2 regions of the Stenotrophomonas sp. 112478_Sma genome follow, and region 1 is predicted to be linked to the other one. Evidence: riboswitches for the same ligand, from Rfam matches in the RefSeq annotation. Region 1 holds a riboswitch; the other holds the start of a gene.
The links. Region 1 has a riboswitch for glycine ahead of gcvP (aminomethyl-transferring glycine dehydrogenase). Riboswitches for the same ligand answer to the same signal wherever they lie in the genome.
Positions count from the first base shown of each region.

Region 1 (14,962 bases):
CGGCGGCCAAGCCGACCAGCGGCGCGTTCTCGGTCTATGCCGCCGACGCCATGGGCGCCACGGCAGGGGCGACTGTCGGCTGGCTCTGGTGGGTACAGCTGGTGATCGTGATCGCCGCCGAGGCCGTGGGAGCGGCGGGCCTGCTGGCCACGGTCTGGCCGGCCATTCCGGTGCCGATGGCCGCCCTGGCGTTCATGCTGTTCTTCACCGCGATCAACCTGCTGGGGGTCAGGAATTTCGGTGAGTTCGAGTTCTGGTTCGCCATTCTCAAGGTGGTGGCGATCCTGGCGTTCATCGCCATCGGTTTCGCGCTGCTGATGGGCTGGCTACCGCAGGTGACCTCTCCGGGACTGAGCAACTTCACCGCACACGGCGGTTTTGCACCGCAGGGCCTGGCCGGTATCGGCGCAGCCCTGCTGGTGGTGGTGTTCGCCTTCGGCGGCACCGAGATCGTGGCCGTTGCCGCGGCCGAGACCGAGGATCCCGAGCGCAGCATCGCCCGCGCCATCCGCACCGTGGCCTGGCGCATCCTGGTGTTCTACATCGGCTCGCTGAGCGTGATCATCGCCGTGGTGCCGTGGACCAGCGAAGCGCTGAAGTCGCCGTTCGCCGCGGTGCTGGATGCGGCCCGCATTCCGGGGGCGGGCACGGCCATCACGCTGATCGCAGTGATCGCCCTGCTGTCGGCCCTCAACGCCAACCTCTACGGCGCGTCGCGGATGATGTATTCGCTGGCGCAGCGCCGCGAGGCACCGGCCGTGCTGGGCTGGACCGACCCGCGGCAGGTGCCGGTGATCGCCGTTCTGGCCAGCGTGCTGTTCGGGTTTGCCGCGACGGTGATGGAACTGCTGTTCCCGGACAAGGTGCTGCCGGTGCTGCTGAACATCGTCGGCTCGACCTGCCTGCTGGTGTGGACGCTGTCGCTGCTTTCTCAACTGGTGCTGCGCCGCCGTGCGGACCGCCTCGGCTCGCGCCTGCCGTTCCGCATGGCCGGTTTCCCGTGGCTGACCTGCTGCGCCCTGGCGATCCTGGCACTGATCTTCGGCCTGCTGCTGAGCGAGGCGCATACGCGCCTGCAGTTCCTGTCGATGGTGGCCCTGACCGCCACGATCGCGGCCGGCAGTGCCATCGCGCGCCGCATGCGCGAGGCCTGATCCGTACAGCCGAGCGTGGGCTCGGCTCTACAGCGGGCATACATCCCGCGTGCCATCCTGTTCGCGGGGCCGTCATCGGCCCGCTGAACTGGAGCACCCCATGCTGCGCAGTCGTCCGTTCCTGATGTTCACCGGCCAGGCCGAGGCGGCCCTGGCCCTGTACGCCGAGGCGTTCGCCGATTTCCGGCTGCTTGCCCTGCAACGCCATCCCGACGGCGCAGGGGCGGGAGTGCCCGGCCAGGTGCGGCAGGCGACCTTCATGCTCGGCGGCACCAACTATCTGTGCTTCGACAGCCTGGATGTGCACGACTTCACCTTCAGTCCGTCGATCTCGCTGTTCGTCGAGTGCGGTGGCGCCGAACAGTTCGAGCGCGCGGCGCGCGTGCTGGGCGAGGGCGGGCACTGGCTGATGCCGGTGGGCGACTACGATTTCAGCAACCGCTACGGCTGGGTGCAGGACCGGTTCGGTGTGTCCTGGCAGTTGAGCCTGGGGCAGATGCCGGATCCGTGATCGGTTCAGCCGCTGCGCTCGCCGGGCATGGCCCGGCGCTACCGTAAACGAAAACGGCCCGCTTGCGCGGGCCGTTCCGTCAATCACGCTTCGACTTCATCGTCCTTGTAGGCGTCGACCGGGATGCAGGCGCACATCACGTTCTTGTCGCCGTAGACGTTGTCGACGCGGGCCACCGGCGGCCAGTACTTCTGCAGCTTCAGGCTGGGCAGCGGGAAGGCGGCCAGCTCGCGCGGGTAGGCGTGGGTCCACTCGCTGGCCGTCACCGCGGTGGCGGTGTGCGGCGCGTTCTTCAGCGGATTGTCCTCGCGGTCCAGGCGGCCATCCTCGATCGCACGGATTTCCTCGCGGATCTGGATCATGGCGTCGATGAAGCGGTCCAGCTCATGCAGCGACTCGCTTTCGGTGGGCTCGACCATCAGCGTGCCGGCCACCGGGAAGCTCAGCGTCGGCGCGTGGAAGCCGAAGTCGATCAGGCGCTTGGCCACGTCCTCGGCGCCGATGCCGCTGCTCTTCTCCAGCGGGCGCACATCGAGGATGCACTCATGCGCCACCAGGCCATTGCGGCCGGTGTACAGCGTCCTGAAGTGCGGCGCCAGGCGCTTGGCGATGTAGTTGGCATTGAGCTGCGCGACCTGGGTCGCCTTGCGCAGGCCCTCGCGGCCCATCATCGCGATGTACATCCAGCTGATCGGCAGGATCGAGGCGCTGCCGAAGCTGGCGGCGCTGACCATGCCGACCGGGCCGTTGTCACCCAGCTTGCCCGGCAGGAACGGGGCCAGGTGCGCCTTGACCGCGCACGGGCCGACGCCCGGGCCGCCGCCGCCGTGCGGGATGCAGAAGGTCTTGTGCAGGTTCAGGTGGGAAACGTCCGAACCCCACTTGCCCGGCTTGGCCACGCCGACCAGGGCGTTCATGTTGGCACCGTCGGTGTACACCTGGCCGCCGTGCTTGTGGATGATCTCGCAGATCTCGACCACCTCCTCCTCGAACACGCCGTGCGTGGACGGGTAGGTCATCATGATCGCGGCCAGGCGGTCGCTGTACTTCTCGGCGTTGAGGCGGATGTCCTCGACATCGACGTTGCCGTTGGCATCGGTCTTGGTGACCACCACCTTCATGCCGCACATCTGTGCCGAGGCCGGGTTGGTACCGTGGGCCGAATCCGGAATCAGGCAGATGTCGCGATGCTCCTCACCACGCGAGCGGTGGTAGGCGCGGATCGCCAGCAGGCCGGCGTACTCGCCCTGTGCACCCGAGTTCGGCTGCAGGCTGACCGCATCGTAGCCGGTGCATTCGACCAGCATCGCTTCCAGCGACTCGATCAGTTCCTTGTAGCCCAGCGCCTGGTCGGCCGGCACCAGCGGATGGATCTGCGAGAACTCCGGCCAGGTCACCGGGATCATCTCGGCGGTGGCGTTGAGCTTCATGGTGCACGAGCCCAGCGGGATCATCGTGCGGTCCATCGCCAGGTCCTTGTCGGCCAGTGAACGCAGGTAGCGCAGCAGTTCGTGCTCGCTGTGGTGCGTGTTGAACACCGGATGGGTCAGGAACGCGGACTGGCGCAGCAGCCCGGCCGGCAGCGCGTCGGCGGTGCTGGCATCCAGCGCATCCACATCGGCTTGGGCACCGAAGACGGCGGCCAGCGCAACCACATCGGCGCGGGTGGCGGTCTCGTCCAGGCTGATGCCGACCGAGTCGCTGTCGATCGCGCGCAGGTTGTAGCCGGCGGCGCGCGCCTTGGCGTGGATCTCATCGGCGTGCACGCCGGTGACGTGCAGGGTGTCGAAGAAGTCGCCAGCAACCTGCACGCCGGCCTTGCGCAGTGCGGCGGCCAGGATCGCGGCCAGGCGGTGGGTGCGGCGGGCGATGCGGGTCAGGCCTTCCGGACCGTGGTAGACGGCGTACATCGAGGCCATCACCGCCAGCAGGACCTGTGCGGTACAGATGTTGGAGGTGGCCTTCTCGCGGCGGATATGCTGCTCGCGGGTCTGCAGGGTCAGGCGGTAGGCCGGGTTGCCCTGCGCATCGATCGAGACGCCGATCAGGCGGCCGGGCATCGAGCGCTTGTAGGCGTCACGGCAGGCCATGAACGCCGCGTGCGGGCCACCAAAGCCGAACGGCACGCCGAAACGCTGGCTGTTGCCGACCACGATGTCCGCGCCCCATTCGCCCGGTGCGGCGAGCAGGGTCAGCGCCAGCAGATCGGTGGCCACGGCGACCAGGCCGCCGCGTGCATGCACGGCCTCGACCAGTGCCCGGTAGTCGGCCACCTGGCCGAACGTATCCGGGTACTGCAGCAGCACGCCGAAGCTGTCCGCTTCCAGCGCTTCGGCCGGGGTGCCGACGCGCAGCACGATGCCCATGGGCTCGGCGCGGGTGCGCAGCAGCTCCAGGGTCTGCGGGTGCACGGCATCGTGCACGAAGAAGGTGTCCGACTTCGACTTGGCCGAACGCTTGGCCAGGGTCATCGCTTCGGCCGCTGCGGTGGCTTCGTCCAGCAGCGAGGCGTTGGCGATCTCCATGCCGGTCAGGTCGGCGCACAGGGTCTGGAAGTTGATCAGCGCTTCCATGCGGCCCTGCGAGATCTCTGCCTGGTACGGGGTGTAGGCGGTGTACCAGGCCGGGTTTTCCAGGATGTTGCGCAGGATCACGTTCGGCGTGTGGGTGCCGTAATACCCCTGGCCGATGAAGCTGCGCAGCACGGTGTTCTTGTCGGCGATCGCGCGGATCTTCGCCAGCGCCTCCACTTCGGTGATCGACTCCGGCAGCGCCAGCGCTGCCGGCGACTTGATCTTGGCCGGCACGATGGCATCGGTCATCGCATCCAGCGACGCGTGGCCGACGACGTCGAGCATCTGCGCGATCTCGGCGTCGTTGGGGCCGATATGACGCTCGACGAACGCACTGTGGTGCTCGAGCTCACGCAGGGAAGGGGTGTTCTGGGACATGGCGAAGGATCCGTCAGGAAAGGGCACACGCACGGGCACAGGCCGCCGGATGGCGGGCTGCGGGGCGCCCCTCTGTCCTTTTGCCTGAGAGTTTGGAAGCGCGGCTGGCCGCAGCTTCGTGCCCCTTCGGCGCCGGATCGAACCGGTCTCTCCAGAGTTGTGTTGCGGGTGGTATCGGGCCTGAGCGATTACGGGCGTTGCGCCTTCGGCAGCGGTGTTCCGCTTCTCCCACCGTGTTGCCCGCCGATTATAGCCGGTTATGGCCTGCTGCCGGGGCCGCCCGGGCAGGGTCGGCGCCTGAATGGCCGATGGCCCGGGGCGTGCGTTTTGTGCGGTGCTGCATGGCATCGGGCGCATTCCCCGCCTATGATGGGCGGATACCCGAATTCATCTGGCGCCGTCCCTGCTGCAGCGGGACCGGCGCCCGCCGTGCGTGCCGCGCATGGCCTTGCCGGACACCGTTCACATGACCGCCGCTGTTGCTCCGTCCACCCGTCGCATGGCCCTGCTGCTCGCGGGCCTGGCCATGTTCGGCCCGTTCTCCATCGACACCATTTTCCCGGCCTTCCCGCAGCTGGCCCAGCGCTTGGCGGTGGATGAGGTGGCCGTCCAGCAGACCATCAGCGTCTACCTGCTGTTCTATGGCCTGATGAGCCTGGCGCACGGGCCGCTGTCGGATGCCTGGGGCCGCAAGCGGGTGATTCTCGGCGGCCTGGTGGTATTTGCCGGGGCCTCGGTCGGCTGCGCGCTGTCCACCGATCTGCCGACCCTGCTGGCGTTCCGCGCGCTGCAGGGCCTGTCGGCGGGCGTGGGCATGATCGTCGGCCGCGCGGTGATCCGTGACCTGTACCACGGCCATGACGCCCAGCGGTTGATGAGCCAGGTCTCGATGCTGTTCGGCATCGCGCCGGCCATCGCCCCGATCATCGGTGGCTGGATTCTGCTCAGCGGTGCCGGCTGGCCGCTGATCTTCTGGTTCCTCGTGGTGTTCTCGCTGCTGCTGCTGGTGGCCACCGCGCGCTTCCTGCCGGAAACGCATCCGCCGGAGGCGCGGGTACCGCTGTCGCCGCGCGCACTGCTGCGTGACTATGTGCGCATCGGCTTCAACCCGCGTTTCCTGCGCCTGGCACTGGCCGGCAGCATCGGCTTCGGCGGCATTTTCCTGTACATCGCGTCCGCGCCGGTGTTCGTGATGCAGCACCTGCATCTGGGCGAAGGCGACTTCGCCTGGCTGTTCATTCCCACCATCGGTGGCATGACGGCCGGCGCGTTCCTGTCCGGGCGCATGGCCGGGCACACCACGCCGACCCGGCAGGTGACCATCGGCTTCTCCCTGTGCGCGCTGTCGACACTGCTCAACGTCGGCTACGTGGTGCTGGCGCCGCAGTTCGCGCTGCCGTGGGCGGTACTGCCCATTTTCCTGGGCGGCATGGGCATGGCGCTGATCTTCCCGATCCTGGCGCTGGCCGTGCTCGACATGTATCCGCACCAGCGCGGCCTGGCCTCGTCGCTGCAGGCCTTCGCGCAGCTGATGGTCAGCACCGTGGTGGCCGGCGTCGTGTCGCCCCTGCTCAGTGCCAGCCCGCTGCATCTGGCGCTGGGCCAGGCCGGCTTCTTCGCCGCCGGGTTTGTGTTCTGGTACTGGGAACACCGCCGTGAGCGCGCAGTGCAGGCCGTGGTCACGGACCTCTGACCGGCCGCAGGGGCGGTGGCGGGCGACCCGTGAAGCGGCGCCACGGCCGGGGTGCGCTATCCTTGCGCCCCCCCGTAGCGATGCCGCCCCCATGTCCACCACCTCCAAGACCCGTCGCGACCAGCGCCGCCGCCAGGAAGAGAAGGCTGCCAACAAGGCCGCTGCCCAGACTTCGCCGGTGGAGCCGCATGCCGAACTGCGCGATGCGCAGCGCACGCTGCTGGCAGGTGTCGTGCGCCGCGATGGCGAGTGGGTGCTGGGCATGGATGGCCGTATCGCCGGGCATAGCGAGAGCGCCGCGCAGGTGCTGGCGTTGATCATGCAGGCCGGTGAACTGCACGAGCGCAACGGTACGCCGGTGCGTCTGATGTATTCCGACGCGCTGCGTGATGCCGCGCAGGCCGAGGCCAGGGAGAAGGGCCAGACCTTCGAGGAATACAAGGCCGAGCTGGCCGCCGCGATGGCGGCGAAGAAGAACAGCTGACCCGTGTGGGTAGCGCCGGGCCATGCCCGGCGAGCGCAGCGGTGCGATCAAGGACGCCGGGCATGGCCCGGCGCTACCGGAACGAAAGGGGCGGATCCTCGCGGATCCGCCCCTTTTCTCATTTCGCCACCGGGGCCGCAGCGCTGGCCTGCCAGCCGCACATCTGGCCTTCGTTCTGCTGCTTGAGCCACTCATTGACCGGGCTGAAGTACTCGATCATCGGGCCGGCATCCAGCTTGTCGGTGCCGGTCAGCTCCTTCAGCGTGGCCTGCCACGGCTGGCTGGCGCCCTTGCTGAGCATCGCCCAGTACTTCTGGCCGGCTTCCTTGTTGCCGTAGAACGTGCACTCGTGCAGCGGGCCCTTGTAACCCGATGCATCGCACAGGCCCTTGTAGAACTGGAACTGCAGGATGCGGGCGAGGAAGTAGCGGGTGTACGGCGTATTGCCCGGCACGTGGTACTTCGCGCCCGGATCGAAGAACTCCTCGCTGCGGGTGCTGGCCGGGGCAACGCCCTGGTATTTGGCCTTCAGGTCCCACCATGCCTTGTTGTAGTTGTCGGCGGTGATCGACCCATCGAACACGCCCCAGCGCCAGCGGTCGATCATCAGGCCGAAGGGCAGGAATGAAACGCCCGACAGTGCCATGCGCATCTGCGCGTTGATCACGGCCTCGCGGCTTTCCTGCGGTGCGTCAACCAGGCCGATCGAGTTCAGGTACTTGGGCGTCATCGCCAGCACGATCGTGTCGCCGATTGCTTCGTGGAAGCCATCGTTGGCGCCGCCCTGGAACAGGGGCGGCAACGGGTTGTAGGCCAGGTCGTAGTAGATGTGGCCCAGCTCGTGATAGATGGTGGTGAAGTTCTCTTCGTTCGGCTTGATGCACATCTTGGTGCGCACATCGCCTTCCATGTTCATGTCCCAGGCGCTGGCGTGGCAGACCACGTCACGGTCGTCAGGCTTGATGAACTGGGTCTTGTCCCAGTACGACTGCGGCAGCGAGGGCATGCCCAGCGACACGTAGAAATCCTGTGCGCGCTCGGTCATCTGTTTCGCGGTACGCAGTTCGGCCTCGCGCTGGGCCCTGTACTGGCCCGCGACGCTGGCATCCCTGCCAGCCTTGGCCAGCGCAGCACTCAGGTTGGTCTGGTACTGCTTTTCCAGTGCGGCGGTGATGTCCAGGCTTCCGGCACCGGGATAGGGCTCCAGCTGGTCCCACAGGTTGGACCAGTCCTGCTGCCACATGTTGCCCAGCAGGTGCGCGGCGATCAGGCCATTACCCACCTCGGCCTTGTCCTTGCCGTAGGTCTTGTCCAGCTTGCCGCGCGCGTAGCAGTGCAGCTGCTCGTACATCGGCTTGACCTGCTCCCACAGGCGGTCGGTTTCCGGCCCGATCTGCTCCGGCGGCATGTCATAGCCGCTGCGCCACATCTGCCCGGCATCGGTGAAGCCCATGCCCTTGGCACCTTCGTTCACCAGGCTGACGAACTTCTGGTAGTCGCCACGCATGTTCCGCGTGGTGCTGTGCCAGCCCTGCCAGGCATCAAGCTGCGCGTCGTAGTCGCGGCTGCGTGCCAGCACCTGTTCCAGTTCCCCCAGCTGGCGGCAGGAGGCCGGGTCGTTGGCATCGGTGCAGTACTTGCCAGCACCGTAGCTGCCCTCCATGCGGGTGGCGATCTGGGTCAGCTCGGCCAGCTTGGCCGGGTCGCGCGGTGCCGGCATCGAGGACATCAGCTTCAGCAGGTGGATGGCACGCTTGCTGTCTGCGCTCATCGGCTGGCCCTCGAACTTCGCGGCCTGCTCGATCCAGCTGTTGAGCTGGGTCAGTGAACGCTCGTTGGCCTTGGCCGCGATGCGCTCCGAATCGCTGTTGATGTAGGTGGAAGACAGCCACTGCGCCGAGGTCATCTCCGGATAGGCAGCCTTGTATTCGGCATTGATGCGGGCAACGAACTGGTCGGCGGTCTCGCCGGCCGGTGCGCTGCTGCCGGCGGTCTCGGCGCCGGGGGACGCTTCCTTCTTGCAGGCAGCCAGGGCCAGCGTGGCGGCGGCGACAGCAGCGGCCAGCAGGAGATGACGGTGTTTCACGGGCGGTCCTTGGGTGGTGAACGACGGCCGAAGGCTAGTGGGCGCGCGTGCCCACCGCAAGTGTGGAAGGTTGGTGGGGTTCGGCAGGGCTTGCAGCCCTGCACCCGCAGAAGCCAAGGCACGTCAACGGCAGAAGCAACAGCAACAGCGGGCTATCCGTGGGATGGCGGGGCGGTGTGGGCTTGCAGGACACGCCGTAAACCCATCCATGGGGGCTCGATGGCGCCATCCATGGCGCCAACGGTCCTGCAAGCCCACACCGCCCCACCTCTGACAGATCGCGGCGGCCGTTGGTGGGTGTCGACCTTGGTCGACACATCTGTCAGGTATCGACAATCAAATTGGGGTCGGATCCGTTTTCCTCCGGAAAACGGATCCGACCCCATCGGCATGTCCAACAGATTGCGGAAAACTGTCGAAGGCGGGCTGGGTCCGGTTGCGGGGGCGTGAGCGCCATGGATGGCGCGACCGAGCCTACAAGGACGTATTTACGGCGTCCCCCGCCACCGGACCCACCCCGCCTACCCACGGATTGCACGCTGTTGCTGCTGCTGTTGCCTCTGCAGGTGCAGGGCTGCAAGCCCTGCCGAACACCCCTCAGCTCTCGCAGCCGGCGAACACGTCGCGATCGCGCTCGTACAGCGCCGTCCTCACCTGCATCAGGCCCAGCACCGACGGGAACAGGTTGTCGTGGTCGGTATACGCTGCCGAACGCTTGCGCACGCATTGCAGGTCCAGCCCGCGACTGCTGGCGAAGCCCGGCGAGAACCACATCGTCATCGGTACGCGGGTCTGCTCGGCCGGGGCGATCGCATAGGGCACGCCGTGCAGGTACAGGCCCTTCTCACCCAGCGATTCGCCATGGTCGGACAGGTAGATCATCGCCGTGTCGTAGTCCTGCATGCCCTGCAGCGTGCCGATGGTCTTGCTCAGGAAATGATCGGTGTACAGCACGGCATTGTCATAGCTGTTGGTGATCTCTTCGCGTGAGCACCGGCCGATGTCACGGGTGTCGCAGGTTGGCTTGAAGCGGGCAAAGGCGGCCGGATAGCGCTCGAAATACGCCGGGCCATGGTTGCCCAGCTGGTGCAGCACGACCACGCGGTCGCCGGGCCTGGCACGCACCTGGGTGGCCAGGTCCTGCAGCAGGATCTCGTCCATGCAGCGGCCGTCGGCGCACAGGCCCGGGGTGGTCGCATCGGACAGCGACTGGAAGTCCAGTCCTTCGCACACGCCTTTGCAGCCGGACTGGTTGTCACGCCACAGCGGTGCGATGCCGGCACGGTTCAGTACGTGCAGCAGCGACTGGTGCGCGCGGATCTTCTTCTCGTCGTAGTCGTGGCGTCCCCATGGCGAGAACAGGCAGGGCAGCGAAACTTCGGTGCTGGTGCCGCAGGAGTGCATGTCGGGGAAGTTGATCACCGGTGCCTGGGCCAGTTCCGGCGTGGTATTGCGGCCGCCGTTGAGGCCCCAGTTCTGTGCACGCACGGTCTCGCCCATCACGATTACCAGCAGCCGCGGTTTGCTCGCCGGAGCGCGTGGGGTGGCCTTGGCGTCGGTGCCGATCGGCAGTTTCGGCGCGCGCTGCACCGGGTTGTCGCCGCGCAGTGCACGTGGAAGACCCAGCAGCACGTTGGCCGGGGTGGCGAGGTAACGCACTTCACGCTGGTTGCGCATCAGTGCGGAGACGTCCTGGAACGAGATCAGTGCACCGCCAACAGCGGTCACCGCAGCCACCGCCAGGAAGCCCAGGCGCCACAGCAGGCTGCGCCCCCAGCTGCGCCGCTGCAGCTGCACCCGCCACACCAGCACCATCGGCAGTGCCGCCAGCAGCAGTACCGGCCACAGCAGCGAGACCGTCATCAGTTCGCGGCTTTCCTTCGGATCGGTCGCCAGCACGTTGCGCAGCATGTCCGCATCCAGATAGATGTGGTAACGGCTCATGTAGTGGGCGGCGAAGGCCGTTACCAGCAGCAGCGCGCTGATCACCACCTTGGCGTTCCAGCGCCAGACCAGCAGGCCCAGCAGCAGGCCATGCGTGCCGAGCAGCAACAGCAGCAGCGACACCGCGTAGCGCAGGCTCTCCGGGTGGCTGGCCATCGCGCTGCGCCAGAACAGGCCGTTGCCGGCCAGGGCGAAGAACAGGCTGGTCAGCGCGATCAACGCCTCGGTGGACAGCTGTGGCCGCCAGCTGCGCAGTCCGGCCAGCGATGGCACACGGAGCGAGCGTTGAACCGAAGCATTCATGCGTTCGCCTCCAGGCGGTTGGTGCGGTCCAGGTGATGGCGGACCAGAACGTACAGCCCCAGTGACAGCAGCCAGCACAGCAGGGCTGTGGCAAGGTCATGCGACAGAAAATGTGCACCCCGCAGCTGCTGGCTGATGCCGAACAGCAGCCCGCTGCCCAGGCCCAGTGCCAGGCCGGTCCAGCGCCAGGCAGGACGCCACAGCAGGGCGAAAAAGTACAGGCTCAGCCAGGCATAGCCGGCACTGGCATGGCCGGCGGGAAAGCACGCGGTCACCGGCATGTCGGCCGGACGATGGCTGAAAAGCCCGATATAAGGCTGGTGGCCGCCGTAGCGCAGCAGATCCCACGGGCAGTCCATCGGCACCAGCGACTTCAGCAGAGACACGCCGCCGGTTCCCAGCGCCAGGGCAATTACGACATAAAGCAGCGCCCATCGCAGGGTGCGATCACGTCCGCGGCGCCAGTGGTGAAAGCTCAGCAGTATCACCACCAGCGCCGCGGCGGTGCTGAACCACTTGCCGCCCCGGTGCACCAGCGAGCGGGTGAACCACGCGTCCTGCAGTGCCCAGCGGCCGCCCTCCAACCGGAACAGGTGGTCAGCCAGCCATTGATCGGCTCCCCCCTCCATGAACACGGCGAACAGGGGCAGCACGATGAGCAGTGGAAGCCACAGGTGGGTCACGGCGAACCGCGATGCCAGCGTGGAGTAGGCCGAAGCAACCCCGGAGACGGGAGGACGGACGGACATGCAGGAAAACACCGTGACGATGAACCGGCGCCATGCTCGTCAGGTTGATGTCGGAGAAGGGTCGGACCTGCGTTCGGGCCGGGTTAACCGCCGGCCCGCGTGGGGGATGATTCAGTCTTCTTCTTCGTTGGCGCCGGCCCGCTCGGCGTGGCAGCCGGCATCCCAGGCAGTGCCGGGCACCAGTTGCCAGCGGTTGCGGTTGGCGACGCCGATGTCGATCACTTGGGCGGCATCCACGCAGGGACTCATGGCCTTGTCGAGCACCAGCAGCCAGCGCCGGTCGGGTGCTTCGGCCAGCCAGGGGCCGGCGTCGTGCCACTGTTCAGGCCAGGGCCGCTTGAAGCCGAACTCGCGCACGGCGCGGTCGGCCTGCAGCAGGTTCTGCTCGCGCCAGGCCACCAGTGCCAGTTCGGCATCGGGGCCGATCCTCGCGCCGACCCGGCGCATCAGCGCCGACGACGAGGCGTAGGGGTCGAGCGCCGGAATCAGCACCAGGCCGTACAGCATCCACAGCAGGCCGTGGGTGAGCAGTACCAGGGTGGCGGCGCGCCGCACGCGCAACCACACGGCCAGGGTAGCCACGGCGATCGCGAACGTCAGCAGGCCGTCGCCCAGCACCGGCAGCAGGGTGTCGGGCATCGCACGCCGCTGCAGCTGCGCCTGCGCCCAGTGACTTTCGGTGAGCAGCATCACGCCCAGCACGGCGGTTGCCAGCATCAGCACCAGGCTGTAACCGAACAGATACCGGCGCACGCACAGCCTGCGCAGCAGGCCGGGCAGCAGGGGCGCGGCGGCAAGGGCCACGGCAGGCAGCATCGGCAGCAGGTAGACCTCGCGCTTGCCGGGGCTGGCGCTGAAGAACACCAGCACCAGCAGCGCCCACCCCAGCAGCAGCCACTGCCGGCGGTCGCCACGGCGCAGGCGCCGCCACCACGGGCGGGCCAGCACCGGCAGCAACAGGGCACCCGGCAGCCACAGTGTCAGGATCACCTGCAGGTAGTACCAGACCGGCTGCCGGTGGTGCCAGGCGTTGGCATAGCGGGTGCCGGTCTGCTTGAACAGCAGTTCATGCGCATAGGACTGCAGCGAGGCACTGGGTTCGTGCAGCAGGGCCCAGCCCAGCGGGGCCAGCCAGACGGCCACGCCGAGCAGGAATGCAGGGATCAGCCACAGCAGGGTCGCCGGGTGCGGACCCTCGATCCGACGGCCGCGGCGATGCTGGTACAGCCACCAGCCGAACCAGGGCAGCACCATCAGCAGCGGCAGGAAACCTACGCCTTTGGTCACCGTGCCCAGGCCGGCGGCAAAGCCGGCCAGCCACAGCGCCGGCACATTGCGTCGCTCGCACAGATGCCGCAGCAGGCCCCACAGGGCCAGCGTGGTCATCCCGACCAGCACCATATCGATCTGCGCACGCTTGGCCATCAGGCCGAACTGCAGGGTGCAGAACAGGGCGCCGATGGCATAGAGGGAGTGGCGCGGCGACCACAGTCGGCGTGCCAGATCCGACACCAACCACAGACTGAGCAGGGCCCCCAGCAGCGAAGGCAGCAGGAACGACCACTGCCAGCTGCCCACCACTTCGTAGGCCGCCGCCTGCAGCCACATGAACACCGGCGGCTTCTCCGCATACAGCTCGCTGCCACGGTGCGGCAGCAGCCACTCCCCGCTTTCCACCATGGTCCTGGCGGCCAGTACGAAGCGGGGTTCGTCCGGTGGCTGCGGTTGGCGCATGCCGATGCCGGCAGCCAGTGCCGCGATGATCAACAGCCAGAGCAGGGGCAGGCGCCAACGGCGGGGCAGGGCTACGGGCACGGCAGGCTCCGGGAGCAAAACGGCCATTTTGAGGCGGCGGGGGTGGGAAAAGCGTCGGAGTATCGCCGGGGCGACCTCATTCCGACATGCGTGGCGCTACCATGGTACGAACTTCCGTGGAACTTTCATGCATGCGCCTGTTGGTGATCGAGGACAACCGGCAGCTGGTGGCCAATCTGTTCGACTACTTCGAGTCGCGCGGTCATGTGCTGGATGTGGCTCCCGATGGCATCACCGGCCTGCATCTGGCGGGCAGCCATCCCTATGACGCGGTGATCCTGGACTGGATGCTGCCCCGGATGGAGGGGCCGGAAGTGTTGCGCCGCCTGCGTGCCGAGCATGGCTCGGAGGTGCCGGTGATCATGCTGACCGCACGCGACGAACTGCCGGACAAGATTGCCGGCTTCCGTGCCGGCGCTGATGACTACCTGACCAAGCCGTTCGCGTTGCCGGAGCTGGAAGTGCGGCTGGAGGCCCTGCTGCTGCGGGCACAGGGACGCAACCCCCGCAAGCGGCTGCAGGTGGGTGATCTGGTGCTGGACCTGGCGACCCTGGAGGCGCAGCGCGCCGGACAGGTCCTGCATCTGTATCCGGCCTGCCGCAAGCTGCTGGAAGTGCTGATGCGCGCCAGCCCCGGCGCGGTCACCCGCCAGCAGCTCGAATTCGCCCTGTGGGGCGACGAGCCACCGGACGGCGACCTGCTGCGCTCGCATGTCTACGAACTGCGCCGCAGCGTGGATGGACCGTTCGTGGACAAGCTGATCCACACGCTGCCGCGGGTCGGCTACCGGTTGGCCCTGCCCACCGCCGCCGAGGCCGGCAGGAATGACGATGAAGGTGCGTAGACCCGGCCCGCTGTACCGCCGCGTGCTGTGGTGGCTGCTGGGCTACCTGGCACTGCTTTCGCTGGCGGTGTTCAGCGTGGGCAACTATGTGCACGAGCACGCCGAACACGCCGCCTGGCGCGCGCTGCTCAACTCCGAACTGGACAGCATCGTCGAGCATGTCGAGCACGAGCCACACTATCGATGGCAGGACTCGGACACGCTCAGCCTGTACCGTTTCGACGCGGTGAACCTGCCTGACAGCCTGCGCACCCTGCATCCCGGCCTGCATGACGGGGTGATGGTGAAGGACCGCGAAACGGCGGTCATGGTGCGTGATACGGACTCGATGGGGCGCGTTGCGCTGGTGCTGGACATCTCCGACTTCCACGACCTTGAGCAGTTCGCCACGCGGTGGGTGATGCTGGCCGGGGTGATCATGATCTTC
Region 1 is NZ_CM151072.1:3,164,048-3,179,009, reverse strand. It holds gene ACZK08_RS14585 (amino acid permease) at 1-1,154, shown strand, start outside; gene ACZK08_RS14580 (VOC family protein) at 1,255-1,665, shown strand; gene gcvP (aminomethyl-transferring glycine dehydrogenase) at 1,749-4,616, opposite strand; glycine riboswitch at 4,679-4,781, opposite strand; gene ACZK08_RS14570 (multidrug effflux MFS transporter) at 5,083-6,309, shown strand; gene ACZK08_RS14565 (hypothetical protein) at 6,401-6,793, shown strand; gene ACZK08_RS14560 (M2 family metallopeptidase) at 6,912-8,879, opposite strand; gene ACZK08_RS14555 (phosphoethanolamine transferase) at 9,477-11,126, opposite strand; gene ACZK08_RS14550 (phosphatase PAP2 family protein) at 11,123-11,875, opposite strand; gene ACZK08_RS14545 (ArnT family glycosyltransferase) at 11,987-13,690, opposite strand; gene ACZK08_RS14540 (response regulator transcription factor) at 13,822-14,535, shown strand; gene ACZK08_RS14535 (sensor histidine kinase) at 14,522-14,962, shown strand, end outside.

Region 2 (14,962 bases), 670 kb from region 1:
CGGGCCTGGACAACGAGCTGGACGTGGTCAAGGGCATGCAGTTCGACCGCGGCTACCTGTCCCCGTACTTCATCAACAACCAGCAGTCGCAGACCGCTGACCTGGATGACCCGTTCATCCTGCTGCACGACAAGAAGATCTCCAACGTCCGTGACCTGCTGCCGGTGCTGGAAGGCGTCGCCAAGGCCGGCAAGCCGCTGCTGATCGTGGCCGAGGAAGTCGAAGGCGAAGCGCTGGCGACCCTGGTGGTCAACACCATCCGTGGCATCGTCAAGGTCGTGGCCGTGAAGGCCCCGGGCTTCGGCGATCGTCGCAAGGCGATGCTGGAAGACATGGCCGTGCTGACCGGCGGCACCGTGATCTCCGAAGAAGTGGGCCTGTCGCTGGAGAAGGCCACCATCAAGGACCTGGGCCGCGCCAAGAAGGTGCAGGTCTCCAAGGAGAACACCACCATCATCGACGGCGTGGGCGACAAGGCTGCGGTCGAATCGCGCGTTGCGCAGATCAAGACCCAGATCCAGGACACCTCCTCGGATTACGACCGCGAGAAGCTGCAGGAACGCGTGGCCAAGCTGGCCGGCGGCGTTGCCGTGATCAAGGTGGGTGCGTCCACCGAAATCGAAATGAAGGAAAAGAAGGATCGCGTCGACGACGCCCTGCACGCTACCCGTGCAGCCGTTGAAGAAGGCGTGGTTCCGGGCGGCGGCGTTGCACTGGTCCGTGCGGTCACCGCGCTGGCCGGCCTGAAGGGCGCCAACGAAGACCAGAACCACGGCATCCAGATCGCCCTGCGCGCGATGGAAGCCCCGCTGCGCGAGATCGTCGCCAACGCCGGCGAAGAGCCGTCCGTCATCGTCAACAAGGTCAAGGAAGGCAGCGGCAGCTTCGGCTACAACGCCGCCACCGGTGAGTTCGGCGACATGCTGCAGTTCGGCATCCTGGACCCGACCAAGGTGACCCGTTCGGCGCTGCAGAACGCGGCCTCGATCGCTGGCCTGATGATCACCACCGAAGCCATGGTTGCCGAAGCTCCGAAGAAGGACGAGCCGGCCCTGGGCGGCGCCGGTGGCATGGGCGGCATGGGTGGCATGGGCGGCATGGACTTCTAAGGTCCGCTGTTCCCGATGAAGTGAAAAACCCCGCCGCAAGGCGGGGTTTTTTTGTGGGCGTTCCGCCCCCTCTGCTGGACGTGGACCGTGGTCGACCTGTCAGCGCACGAATGCCTTCGTGGCGCCGTATTCCCATTCCCACGGCACCCCCGTCTCGCCCAGCACGAAGCGCACCAGTGCCGGAAAGGCCGCTTCGGCGCGCACATCGTTGCCCAGGATCACCACGCAGCGTTGGCCTTGTTCGACGCACACCAGCGTGTTGCCCACCGCATCGTCATGTCCGCCCTTGTAGAAGCCTGCGCCTTGTGGACCGGTGAATGTCACCACGCCCAGTCCCGCAGCCAGGTTTCTGCGCCGCTGCGCCGCCGGCAGTTCCGGCTGCAGCGTCGGGAACTGGCTGGCGGTGGTGATCGGCAGCTGCGGCCGCACCAGCTCCCGGCGCATCGATGCCGACAGCCCCTGGCCACTGACATAGCCGGCCGCGAAATTGCCCATGTCGGTGATGGTCGTGTCCATCGAACCGGCGGCACGCACGCGGCTGCGTTCATCGTGCGGCTCCGCCGTGCCTTCGGCGGTCCAGCCGTCGGCCAGATTCGTGGCGAAATCCTCGCGCCACATCATGCTGGTGCGGGGCATGCCGAAGCGGTCGAATACGCGCTGCTGCATGAGCGTACCCACGTCCTGGCCCAGCCCGCGCTCCAGCACGAACTGCAGCAGGATCAGGCCTTCGCCGGAATAGCCATAGCGGCTGCCCGGATCGAAGTGGAATTTCAGTTTTCCGTCCGGCTCCAGGAATGCAAAGTTGGCAAAGCCGCTGGCATGGTTGAGCAGCAGGCGCGGGGTCAGCCGGCGCCAACGTTCGTCGCCGGCCAGCACGGTGTAATCGGCGTACTTCTTCGGCTCGGCCGGATAGTCCGGTAGCGGTCTGTCCAGCGCGCTGGCGATGCTGGCATCCAGATCGATCACCTTGTCCTGTGCAAGCTGCGCGATCAGGTGGCCGAAGGCCATCTTGGTCAGCGATGCCGCATACATCACCGTGTCGGTCTGTAGCGGTTCGCCGGCAGCGTTGCGCTCGCCATAGGCGGCAACGTGCACGACCTTGCCACCGTCGACGACGGCCACTGCCATCCCGCGGGCGTGAGCCACCTGCATCAGGCGCTTGGCTTCGGCATCGATCCGGGCCGGGGAGGGCACGGGAGGGGGAGCGGCCATTACGGCGGCGGGGAACAGCGTCAGCAACAGCAGGACGGCACGGCGCATGCGTGGAACTCCTGGCGGGACGTGGCGCGATGCTACCGCAGCTTCGGCTGCTTGCAGCCCCCTGCGCGAGGAGTGCGCCCGGCCGGGCCCGGCGGCAGGCCCCGTAGGTGTTGCGTTCCATCCCGTCATGAATATGATTAGGCGCCTAAACATATTGGAAATTAATGTGCTTGAGGCAAAACATGGCGCCCTTCTGGACGAGGCCCGGCGACGTGGCCACGCCAATGTCGCCCTGCTGCATCTGTGCTTCCAGCTGCTGTCGCTGTCCTCGGCGATCGATCGCGACTGCGCCAGCCGGCTGGCACCGCACGGGCTCAGTGAAGGCCGCTTCATCGTGCTGTTCCTGCTGCACGGTGCCGGCGGCACACTGTCGCCGCATGCGCTGGCCGAACGTGCAGGCGTGACCCGCGCCACCATCAGCGGCCTGCTCGATGGCCTGCAGCGCGAAGGGTTGCTGCAGCGGCGCAGCGATGCGGACGATGGCCGTCGCCTCCAGATCGTGCTGACCGTGCAGGGCAAGCGCTTGGCCGAAGACCTCTTCAATCAGCACACGCAGTGGATCGCGGGCCTGTTCAACGGCCTGGACACTGCCGAGCAGGTGCAGCTCTCACAGCTGCTGGCCAAGGTGTGGCAGCACACCGGCGGCGGACGGAAGGACCCGCAGTGAGCGCAGCGATCAGCCCGGCGCGAAAGCATCAACTGGATACCGGGACAGCCGCCAGCACGCATCTGGCGGAATGTCTGGCCGTGGATTTCGCGGTGTTGCTGCAGACCGTTGCGGTGCTGCCGGAGACTGCCATTCAATGCATGCGCGATGCCGCCAGCAAAGGCATTACCCAGCGCATGGTTCTGGCGGCAACGCTGTTGCGTGAGGCCAGGCAGGGTGATCCTGCACAATGGCAGTCGCATGCATCCGACACCGTGCGCGGCTGGGCCTGCTACCTGATCGGTGGCGATGCCACCGCCTCCCTGCCGGTGAAGCTGGAGAAGATGCGCCCGTTGGCAGATGATCCGCATTTCGGCGTGCGCGAATGGGCGTGGCTGGCGCTGCGCACCGACATCGTTGCCGGGCCACTGCTGGCGCTTGAATACCTGCAGCCGTGGACGCAGGAACCGTCCGCCCATCTGCGCCGGTTTGCCTGTGAAGCACTGCGTCCCCGTGGCGTCTGGGCGGCGCACATCGCTCTTTTCAAGCAGCATCCCGAACACGCGCATTCGCTGCTGGAGGCACTGGCTGATGATCCCGAACGCTATGTGCAGGATTCCGTCGGCAACTGGCTCAACGATGCCGGGAAGACCCAGCCGCAGTGGCTGCGTGACCTGTGCACACGCTGGCAACGCGAGCGCGACAGCCCTGCCAACGCCTACATCCGCAGGCGCGCACTGCGTTCACTGTGATCCGGCGGGTGCCGGCCCATGACCGGGCCATCGGGCCCGGTCACATTGCGCGGACGCGGCTAGTGGGGCTGCAGGCGTTCGGCCGCATGCGTGGCCAGCCCCAGGGATGCCAGCATCAACCCTTCCATCACCCGGTCGCTCACGTGATGTTCGGGCGCGGCATTCTGGCGGCAGCGTTCGGCGGCCAGCAGCACCTCCTGCACGATGCGCAGGCCGGCCAGTGCGCCATCGGCATCGGCCAGCATCATGCGTCGGCCGTTCGCTGGATGGCGCTCGGGCCAGGGTTGGCCATCGGCGGCCGCACCGCTGCCGATGCGTTGCAGGTGGGCGACCAGACCGTTGGGATCGAACGGCGCCTGATCGGCATTGGCCGGATCGGGGTGGGCACCGGGGAAGGGAACGTGTGGTGTGTTCATGGCGTGTGCTCCGTACAGGACAGACGACACCGCCACCGGAAGAGGTGGCGGACGGTACGTGGCGGCAAAGACCGGGTCACTGATCCGGCGGGCGCAAGCGCCCCCCCGCACCGCCCGCCATGGAACGCGGACGGATTGCCAGCCGGCGCCGCCCAAGGCGACGCCGGCTGACAAACGCGAACTTCAGTGACACACGGGCTTTGCCGACCCGGCCACCCTTTTCCGGTGGCAAACCATCTTGAGCACATGTCCGCGTGGGATGCCAAGGCAGTACGCGACACGTCATGGAGACGGAGGAAGTATCGCATATGCCGTTGCCCGTATAACCGCGCATTGAGCGCCTGCAGGCCGCCTCCAGGCCGGGGCGTGGAAAGTGTGGAAAGGCGTTCTCAACCTGCGGGCACAATCGGTCCAGTCACGACATGAGCGATCCGCGTGACGGCACATGCGCTGGTGCGCCAGACGCGGTAAACAGTGCATTGCCCACGTCTACCCACAGGGAAGTCGATCATGCAGAGCACGCTCCAGGTCACGCTGTTCGGCCCTCCCGGCGACACCCCGGCGTTGCAGTTGCCGGATGTGGACGGGCCCTCGGTGGCGATACCGGAATCGACCCTGCGGCGGCTGGTCTCCGATCTCTACACGGCGCGGTCCCTGCTCAACCCCGAGCAGTTGGAGGAGGCGAGGCGGGAGCTGGATCAGGTGCTGGAGCGCTGGGCCGATATCCACGAGGGCCTGCTGCTGGACGTGGAAGTGCATGGCAGCCGCTAGATCGTCGTGCTGCTGAACCGCTTCCCCAGTTGCGGATGAAACATTTTGTGCTGCGCAGAAGCTGTGCTATCAATACACCCCATGAACGCAGCCGCTACCCGCTTTTACTGGTATTACTTTCCGAAGCCACTGGCGGAGGAAGGACTGCGCTCACCCTGAAGAAAGCTTCAGACGCATTCCCGAAAGCCGCCAGCGAACCTGGCGGCTTTTTTCATGCCGCCTCGCTGGGGACCCCCAACGTACCGGAGACCTCCCCCATGCCCCCCCATACCGACGACCTGCGCATCCGCACCATCGAACCGCTCACACCGCCTGCCCAGCTGCTGGCGATGCTGCCGTGTGACGATGAAGCCTCCGACACCGTCAGTGCTTCGCGCGCGGCCCTGCACCAGATCCTGCATGGCCGCGACGATCGCCTGGCGGTCGTGGTCGGCCCGTGTTCGATCCACGATCCGAATGCGGCCATCGAGTACGCACAGCGCTTGAAGCCTCTGCGCGACGCGCTGGCCGGCGAGCTCGAGATCGTCATGCGCGTGTACTTCGAGAAGCCGCGCACCACGGTGGGCTGGAAGGGCCTGATCAATGACCCGGACCTGGACGGCAGCTTCCGGATCGACAAGGGCCTGCGCATTGCCCGCGGCCTGCTGCGCGACATCAACAAGCTGGGCCTGCCGGCCGGCGTTGAATTCCTTGACGTGATCTCGCCGCAGTACATCGCCGACCTGGTGGCATGGGGCGCGATCGGCGCACGCACCACCGAAAGCCAGGTGCACCGCGAACTGGCCTCCGGCCTGTCGTGCCCGGTGGGCTTCAAGAACGGCACCGATGGCAACGTCAAAATCGCGGCCGATGCGGTCGGCGCGGCCTCCAACCCGCATCACTTCCTGTCGGTGACCAAGCAGGGCGGCACCGCCATCGTTTCGACCACCGGCAACCCGGATTGCCATGTGATCCTGCGCGGCGGCAAGCAGCCGAACTACGACGCGGCCAGCGTGGCCGACGCCTGCCAGGCACTGGCCAAGGCCCGGCTGCCGACGCGGCTGATGATCGATGCCAGCCATGCCAACAGCCTGAAAAACCCGGAAAACCAGCCGAAGGTGATCGAAGACATCGCCGTTCAGCTGGAGGACGGCGAACAGCGCATCGTGGGCGTGATGATCGAGAGCCATCTGGTGGGAGGCCGGCAGGAACTGGTGGAAGGCCAGCCGCTGGTCTACGGACAGAGCATCACCGATGGCTGCATCGACTGGGACACCACCGTGACGGTGCTGGAGCGACTGGCTGCGGCCGTGCGCGCCCGTCGCGAAGTGACGGTGTCAGAAGCCGCCTGAGGGCGGCATGTGTGTGGATGGCGGCCTGCGCCTGCGGGGGTGCGGCCGCGATCAGGGCCGGTCGGAGTTGGAGACCGGCCCGTCCGCACCGGCGATGCGCCTGGCGCTGCGCATGAGCGACAGCGCCAGGTCCATCGCCGGGGTGGTGCAGGGCACGAAGGGGAGCGCCGGGCCACGCCCGGCGAACACGCCATCGTTCAATGCACTTCGTCGTGATACACGAACTTCGGCATTTCCCAGCGGTAGTGGATCGCCAGCAGGCGCAGCGCGAAGCCGCCCGCCAGGCAGCACAGGATGGCCGTGGCATCGGACACGTTCCAGTGCAGCAGCAGCAGATAGGCGGCGCCGGTCAGCAGCGCGATGATCGCGTACAGCTCCTTCTGGAAGATCAGGGGCACTTCGTTGCACAGAATGTCGCGCAGCACGCCGCCGAACGCACCGGTCAGCATGCCGGCGATCAGCACGATCGGCGTGGCATGACCGGCCTCGCGTGCGATCGAGCAACCGATCAGGGTGAAGGCGATCAGGCCCAGGCCGTCGAGCACCAGGAAGGTGCGGCGGAAGTGGTGCATCCAGCGTGCGACCCAGGTGGCGATCAGCGCCGCGCACACGGTGAAGCCGAGGTACTCGGGATGTTTGACCCAGCCCAGCGGATAGTGGCCAAGCAGGATGTCGCGCAGTGAACCACCGCCGAGCGCGGTAACGCAGGCGATCATGACCACGCCGAACAGATCCATGCGGCGGCGTCCCGCGGACAGTGCGCCGGTCATGGCTTCGGCGGAAATGGCAATCAGGTAGATGATGGACAGCAACATGGAACAGGCTCCGGACGCGGTGGGGCCGGCCATGCGCGGACGCCGCCATTGCCTGCGCAATGACGGGATGACGATGACCGGTGCCGCTCCCGCTGTCCTTTTGCCTGAGAGTTCAGCGGCGTAGGCCGCGTGCCCCTTCGGCGGATCGTGCCGGGCATGCCCGGTGACCTCTCTCCAGCTCGGCGAGTCGAATGCATGGTTGGTGGGATTCCAGCCCACCGGCCTGAGCGATCATGGGAGCCTGCGCCTTCGGCGGGCGCCAGCGCGGCGCCTCTCTCCTGCATTCGCGGGCAGTATATCCGCTGCGGTGCAGCACGGCATAATCCGGGCATGGCCCCGTCCCACCGCCCGTGGTTCCTGTACCTGCTCGAATGCCGCGATGGCAGCTACTACGCTGGCATCAGCACCGACGTGGACGCGCGTTTCGCCGCCCATCGCGCCGGTACGGGGGCGCGCTACACCCGGGCCCGCCCGCCGCTGCGCATCCTGGCCGTGCGCGAGTACCCGGACCGCTCCGCCGCCTCGCGCGCCGAATGGCAGCTCAAACAGCTGCCGCGCGAGCGCAAGCTGGCGTGGTTGCAGGCATTGGATTCCGCATCTTTGTAGCGCCGTGCCCAGGCACGGCGCATCGCAGGCAGTCGCGCCGCGACGTGGGGTCAGACCCCTTTCCGCAGGAAGGGGATCCGACCCCGTTGCAGACCTGCGCTACCGTTTCGGCCGGCGGTCATCCTGGTCGTCGCCGAAGATGATGCGTGCGCTGCGCTGGTAGCTCCAGTACGCCACCGCCCAGTTCAGCAGCACCACGATGCGGTTGCGGAAGCCGATCAGGAAGAACACGTGCGCGGCCAGCCAGAACCACCAGGCCAGCACGCCCGACAGCTGCAGGCGCCCCAGGTGCACGATGGCGGCCATGCGGCCGATGGTGGCCAGGTTGCCGTAGTCCGCGTACTTGAAGGGCCCGGGCTCCGGCCTGCCGTGCAGGCGTGCACGGATGACCTCGGCCACGTACTTGCCCATCTGCTTGGCCGCGGGCGCTACGCCGGGCACGGGCTTGCCATTGGCCTGGTTCACCGCGGCCAGATCGCCGGCCACGAACAGTTCCGGATGCCCGGGCAGGGTCAGGTCCGGCTGCACCTGCACGCGCCCGGCACGGTCCAGTGGCACGTCCAGCGTGCGCGCCAGCGGCGAGGCGGCCACGCCGGCCGCCCACACCACGGTGCGCGCCGGCACGAACTGGTCACCCAGCGTGAAGCCCTGGCTGTCGATGTTGCTCACCGGCGTTCCGGTCAGCACTTCCACACCCAGCTTTTCCAGCTGCCGGCGCGCCTTCAGCGAGAGCACTTCCGGGAACGAGGACAGCACGCGTGGACCGGCTTCCACCAGGCGTACCTTGGCGCTGGCCGGATCGATGTGGCGGAATTCATTGCGCAGCGTATGGCGTGCAATCTCGGCCAGGGTGCCCGCCAGTTCGACGCCGGTCGGGCCGCCGCCGACGACGGCAAAGCTGAGCCACGCCGCCTTCCTGGCCGGGTCCGGTTCGGCTTCGGCGCGCTCGAACGCCAGCAGCAGCTTGCGGCGCAGGGCAATGGCATCGTCGAGGGTCTTCAGGCCGGGCGCATCATCGGCCCACTGGTCGTTGCCGAAGTAGGCGTGAGTGGCGCCGGTAGCCAGCAGCAGGCTGTCGTAGTCCAGCGTGCTGCCGTCGGCCAGCCGCACCTGGCGGACCTGCCTGTCGATGGCCACGACCTCACCGAGCCGCACTTCCACGTTGCGCTGGTGGCCGAGGATGTGGCGCAGCGGTGCGGCGATGTCCGGCGCTGACAGGCCTGCAGTGGCGACCTGGTACAGCAGCGGCTGGAACAGGTGATGGTTGCGGCGGTCGACCAGGGTGATGCGGATGCGTTCGCGTGCCAGCGCACGGGTGGCCCAGAGGCCGGCAAAACCGCCGCCGACAACGACCAGGTGGGGAACGCGCTCACGACTCATCGACTCACTCCAGGGGGCATGGGGAACCGTCCGGCATCTTCGCACGGCGGCGGCCTGTCACGTCAGCGTGCGCGCGGATCGGCGATACTCGGATTCAGGCAACCGCCAGCGAGAGGCCCATGAGCGAACCGGAAAAGCGCATCGCCCTGTTGATCGACGCCGACAACGCGCCCGCATCGAAGATCGACGAAGTGCTGGCGGAGGTGGCCCGCTACGGCGTGGCCAATGTCCGCCGTGCCTACGGCAACTGGAAGAGCCCACGGCTGAAAGGCTGGGAGGCGGTGCTGCACGAGTACGCGATCCGGCCCATCCAGCAGTTCGCCTACAGCAAGGGCAAGAACGCCTCGGACATGGCCATGGTGATCGATGCGATGGACCTGCTGTACGCGCGCAACCTCGACGGCTTCGCCATCGTCTCCAGCGATGCTGATTTCACTCCAATGGTGATGCGTCTGTTGACCGACGGGGTGAAGGTGTATGGCTTCGGCGAAAAGAAGACGCCGGAACCCTTCGTCAATGCCTGTTCCAAATTCACCTATCTGGAAGCACTGGGCCAGGCCCATGCCAGCGTGCCGGAAGTGGAACAGGGCACGGCAGAGCCGGGTGCCATCGAGCCGGCCACCGGTGAAACGGGCAGCGGCGAGGAAGTGCGCCCGCGCAAGAGCGGCGCGGAAATGCGCAGCGATACACGTCTGGTGAAGATGCTGCGCCGCGCCGTGTCCGCAGCGGAAGGCGAGGACGGCTGGTCGCACCTGGGGCCGGTGGGCAGCCAGATCGCCAACCAGGCCTCGTTCGATTCGCGCAACTATGGCTATGGAAAGCTGAGTGATCTGCTGGCGGCGATCGGTCTGTTCGAACTGAAGAAGGATGGCAAGTCGTCCTACGTGCGCGCGCTGCCGAAGAAGAACCGGTAGCGCCGGGCCATGCCCGGCCGACGCCCCCGCGCATCATTCCGCACGCCCACATGTACACCGATCAGGCGTATCGTTGCCGCTCGCATTGCCCGCAAGGAATACCCGCATGTTGAAGATCTGGGGCCGTCGCAATTCCAGCAACGTCCGCAAGGTGCTGTGGTGTGCCGAAGAGATCGGCCTGCCCTACGAGTCCATCGAAGTGGGCGGCAGCCACGGTGGCACACAGACGCCGGAATACCTGGCGATGAACCCCAACAGCCTGGTGCCGGTGATCGAGGACCAGGGCCTGCCGCTGTGGGAGTCCAACGCCATCGTGCGCTACCTGAGCGCGCGCTACGCGCTGGGGACTCTGTACGCCGAGGATCCGATGGAACGTGCCCAGGCCGAGAAATGGATGGACTGGAGCACTTCGCGGATGGCGCCGCTGTACAGCGATCTGATCTGGGGCATCATGCGCACCGCGCCGGCAGACCGCGACGAATCGCGGATCAATGCTGCCATCGTCCGCGCCGCCGATTACCTGGCGATGGCCGACGCGACGCTGGCCACGCAGCCGTGGCTGTCGGGCGCGACATTCGCGATGGGCGACATCCCGTTGGGTTCACTGGTGTACGCCTGGTATGAACTGCCGATCCAGCGTCCGGACCTGCCCCACCTGGCCGAGTGGTACGCCCGGCTGCGTGAGCGACCCGCTTACCAGCGCGGCGTGATGTCACCGCTGACGTAAGCGGGAATCGTGCGCGGTAACGATGGCGCCGGGCCATGCCCGGCGGATTCTGCATGCATTCAATACAGATCCGTCGGATCCACATCCAGCGACCAGCGCACCTTGCGGGCTTCCGGCAAGGCATACAGCTGCGGTACCAGCTGCGCCAGCACGCCGTGCAGAGGCGGGCGCTGTGCCGATGACAGCAGCAGCTGCGTGCGCTGGTAGCCGGCCCGGCGCGGCATCGGTGCCGGCATCGGTCCGTACGCTTCCACCAGCGCCTGTTCGCCCAGCAGTCGCCGTGCAGCCAGCAGGAACGCGTTGGCGTGCTCCACCTGCTGCGCTTCGGCACGCATCAGTGCCAGATGCGCGAATGGCGGGAAGCCGGCGGCCTGCCGCTGGTTCAGTTCGGCCTGCGCGAACGGGTGGTAGCCGCCGTTGACCAGCGTCTCCAGCAGGGGATGACCCGGATGGTGGGTCTGCAGCCACACCTCGCCCGGATCGCGGGCGCGCCCGGCGCGGCCGGCGACCTGGATCAACTGCTGCGCGAGTTTCTCGCTGGCGCGGAAATCGGCCGAGAACAGGCCCTCGTCGATGCCGACCACCACCACCAGCGTGAGTCTGGGCAGATCGTGGCCCTTGGCCAGGATCTGCGTGCCGACCAGGATGCCGGCCTGGTCCCCCAGCTTGGCCAGCTGCTGTTCCAGCGCATCGCGGCGGGCGGTGGTGCCGCGGTCGATGCGCACCACCGGGTACTCGGCGAAGGCGGCGGTGAGGTGCTCCTCCAGCCGCTCGGTGCCGATTCCCTGTGGCTGCAGGGCCAGGCTGCCGCAGGCGGGGCAGGCCAGTGGCGCCGGTTGCCGCGCACCGCAGTGATGGCACTGCAGGCGACGGCCGCCGCCATGCACGGTCATCGGCGCATCACAGCGCTGGCACGGCGCCGTCCAGCCGCAGTCATGGCACAGCAGTACCGGTGCGTAACCACGCCGGTTCTTGAACACCAGCACCTGCTGGCCGCGCTGCAGGTGCTCGCCGATGCCGGCCAGCACTTCGGCCGAGAGACCGTCCTGCAGGGGACGCTTGCGCACATCCAGGATGCGCACGCGTGGCGGCCGCGCGTCGCCGGCGCGCTGCTTCAGGCGCAGGTGCAGGTAACGACCGGCATAGGCGTTGTGCAGGGTTTCCAGCGACGGTGTCGCGCTGCCCAGCAGCACCGGAACCCCCAGCGCCTTGGCACGCACCAGGGCGAAATCGCGCGCGTGGTAGCGGATGCCGTCCTGCTGCTTGTAGCTGCCGTCATGTTCCTCGTCCACGATCAGCAGGCCGGCCTGCGGCAGCGGCGTGAACACCGCCGAGCGGGTGCCGACGATCACCCGCGCTTCGCCGCGCGAGGCGGCTGCCCAGACGCGCGCGCGCTCGTTGTCGTTCAATCCCGAATGCAGCGCATGCACGGCGATGCCCAGGCGGCCGCGGAAACGCGCCAGGGTCTGCGGCGTCAGTCCGATTTCGGGCACCAGCACCAGCGCCTGCCGGCCTTGGGCCAGGCAGTGGATGATCGCCTGCAGGTAGACCTCGGTCTTGCCGCTGCCGGTCACCCCATCGAGCAGGAAGGGCTGGAACCCCTCCGCGGCGTTGATCGGGGCAACGGCTTCGGCCTGGTCCGGATTGAGGGTCGGGCCGGGCAGCGGTTGCGCGTGCTGTGGCGCCACGCTCAGTGCAACGCGCTCGGCCAGTGCGCGCTTGCCGAGACTGCGCGCCGCGCTGCGCCAGTCCTCCATGCGCGCCCCCAGCACGTCCTCGTCCACGACGGCGTCGGCCAGCAGTTCCGCCAACTGCCGCGGGCGGCTGCCTGCGCGCAGCGTGCCGCGCTGCGCGTGGCCTGCGGCGGTCAGCTGCCAGCCCCAATGATGGGTGTCGGGCAGGGCTTCGCCGTGCCGCAGCGGCCCCGGCAGGGCCGTGCTCAGCACTTCGCCCAGCGGCGCGTGGGTGTATCGGGCCAGCCATTGCAGGCTCTGCCACAGTTCGCCCTGCAGCAGGGGCGCGGGGTCGCACCACGCGAGCGCCTGACGCAGGCCCTGGCCGTCGTCGGCCTGGCCGTGGCCGGCCACCACGCCGATGAGTTCGCGGTTGCCGAACGGCACCTTAACCCGGCAGCCGACCGCCACGTCCGGGGCATCGCCCTGCGGCGACAGATAGTCGAACAGGCGGGGCAGGGGGACGGGCAGGGCGACCTGCAGGGTCGGAATCGGGTCGAGCATCGGGGCAGTGTAACGGGCCGTGTGCACCCGCATGCCGCCCGGAAGGTCCACACGGGGGACGTCGCCGAATCATAAATGTCACCTAAATATCGGTGTCCATTGGAGATTCAGTCTTATCCACACGTTCTGTGGATAACACTGTGCGTTACCGGTCAACGGCTGCGCAGGACGCCGATGGCGACGGCCTCGCCCTTGGGTTGGTCAAAAAATCGCCATACTTTAAAATGTATTAAAATCAATATGTTATGTGTGAAACATTGCTGAAACAGAGTGAATTCAGCGAGATGTCGCGGTTTTGCCGGGCGCCAGCGTGGTGCTGTGCACAACCTGCAGCATGAAGTGCCCACGGACGCAAGTCCTGCCGGGCGCCGATGGCCTGCCGCTATCATGCCGGCAGACCTCTGGAGTGACCGATGACCGCTGTGCCCGCCCCTGTTTCCTCGACCGCGGCCGGTGCGCTGTCGGCGTTTCTGCGTGGCGTAGAGCGCCGTGCCCTGGTAGTGGCGGAGCTGCAATGCGGCGACCCGGCCCGGGCCGAGCAGACCCTGGTGGCGGTGATGCGCGCCTTCTCGGCCGTTGCCAGCGATCTGCCGATGGCACAGTGGCCGACCCGCTTCTGGACCCTGCTGGGGCAGCGGCAGGCACTGCGCGAGCCGGCCCCGGGCCAGTGGCCGCCGGCACTCGCCGCACTGGGCGGCATGGCACCGCTGCCACGGCTGGCCCTGCTGCTGCGGGTGGGCGGCAGCCTGGATGAGAACATCGCCACGCGGGTACTCGATCGTGATGAGGCTGGCTACCAGCAGCTGCTGGCCGATGCCTGCCCGCGTGATGCCCAGGGTCAGCCGGATGCCGTTGCCTGGCGCGGCCTGGCCGAACAGGTGCAGCAGCGCATCCGCGACCTGCCGGCGCAGCGACTGCAGCAGCTGCAGCAGCCGGCAGCTGCCACCAGCAGCAATCCGCAGGCGCCGACGTCCAGCTGGAGGGCACCGCAGCGCGATGAACGGAGCGCTGCCAGCCCCCGGCGCCGGCGCCCCGATGCCCGACCGCGCTGGCGCGGGCCGGCGATCCTGCTGCTCACAGTGGCAGTACTGCTGGCAGCCGCTCTGGGCTGGCGCCATTGGAGCGGTCGGTCGCTGGTGAGCGATGCGCCGCTGCCGGAGGGGGTGGTTGCCGAGGCCGGCCCGGTCACGGTCGAGGCGCTGCCGCCGAGCACGGTCGCTGCCACGCCGCAGGCGGACAGCGCCCCGGCCAACGATGACGCAGCAATGCTGGCCGACCGCGATTATCCGTTGCTGGCCGAGGCCGATCTGTATGCCTGGACGGCCGCCGGTGGTCCGCTGCCGGTGGACGAGTCGCAGACCAAGCCGAGCCGGCCAGAGCCGGCCAGCGCAGTGCTGGAAACCGCCGCCGCCGATGAATAAGTCCGTGATCACCAGCCTGCTGCTGGCCATCCCGTTGTCGCTGTCCGCAACGCCCCAGACCCTGAATGTTCCACTGCCACCCGCGCCGGCGGCCACGCCCGCGGTCCCGCCATCGGCGGCACCCACCGCGTTCGTCCAGCTCGACGCGCAGCAGCAGCGGCAGCGCCGCGTCGACTACGCCGCTTGGCGCGCGCTGCCGGAAAGCGAGCGCGAACGCATCCGTCAGGCGGCCACGCGGTTCGCCGCACTGCCGGCCGCACAGCAGGAGCGCCTGCGCTCGCAATTCCAGGCACAGGACCAGGCGTTCCGCGATGGCTGGCGGCTGGGGCCGCAACTGGGCGTGGAGTTTCCCAAGCTGCATGGGCTGTTCGGCTTCCTGCCACCGCAGCAGCGCGACAGTGCACTGGCCGTGCTGCACCAGCTCAGCCCGGCACAGCTGGCGCAGTTGGCGCTGGTGGCCCAGCGCACGCCGCCGCAGGAACGCGATGCGGTGCGCAGCGCGTTCCTCGCCGTACCTGCTGCGGAACGAGACGCCTGGCTCAAGCGCCAGGCCGGCCAGTAAGCGCGCGGTCAAACC
Region 2 is NZ_CM151072.1:3,835,380-3,850,341, reverse strand. It holds gene groL (chaperonin GroEL) at 1-1,109, shown strand, start outside; gene ACZK08_RS17535 (serine hydrolase domain-containing protein) at 1,209-2,369, opposite strand; gene ACZK08_RS17530 (MarR family winged helix-turn-helix transcriptional regulator) at 2,536-3,036, shown strand; gene ACZK08_RS17525 (DNA alkylation repair protein) at 3,033-3,767, shown strand; gene ACZK08_RS17520 (hypothetical protein) at 3,827-4,183, opposite strand; gene ACZK08_RS17515 (hypothetical protein) at 4,694-4,954, shown strand; gene ACZK08_RS17510 (3-deoxy-7-phosphoheptulonate synthase) at 5,212-6,285, shown strand; gene ACZK08_RS17505 (trimeric intracellular cation channel family protein) at 6,483-7,100, opposite strand; glycine riboswitch at 7,183-7,288, opposite strand; glycine riboswitch at 7,302-7,391, opposite strand; gene ACZK08_RS17500 (GIY-YIG nuclease family protein) at 7,431-7,706, shown strand; gene ACZK08_RS17495 (NAD(P)/FAD-dependent oxidoreductase) at 7,806-9,086, opposite strand; gene ACZK08_RS17490 (NYN domain-containing protein) at 9,206-10,000, shown strand; gene ACZK08_RS17485 (glutathione S-transferase family protein) at 10,107-10,727, shown strand; gene ACZK08_RS17480 (primosomal protein N') at 10,787-12,964, opposite strand; gene ACZK08_RS17475 (hypothetical protein) at 13,378-14,385, shown strand; gene ACZK08_RS17470 (DUF3106 domain-containing protein) at 14,378-14,947, shown strand.
Region 2: it holds a riboswitch for glycine, as region 1 does, so the genes downstream of both, ACZK08_RS17505 (trimeric intracellular cation channel family protein) here and gcvP (aminomethyl-transferring glycine dehydrogenase) in region 1, are expected to answer to the same signal.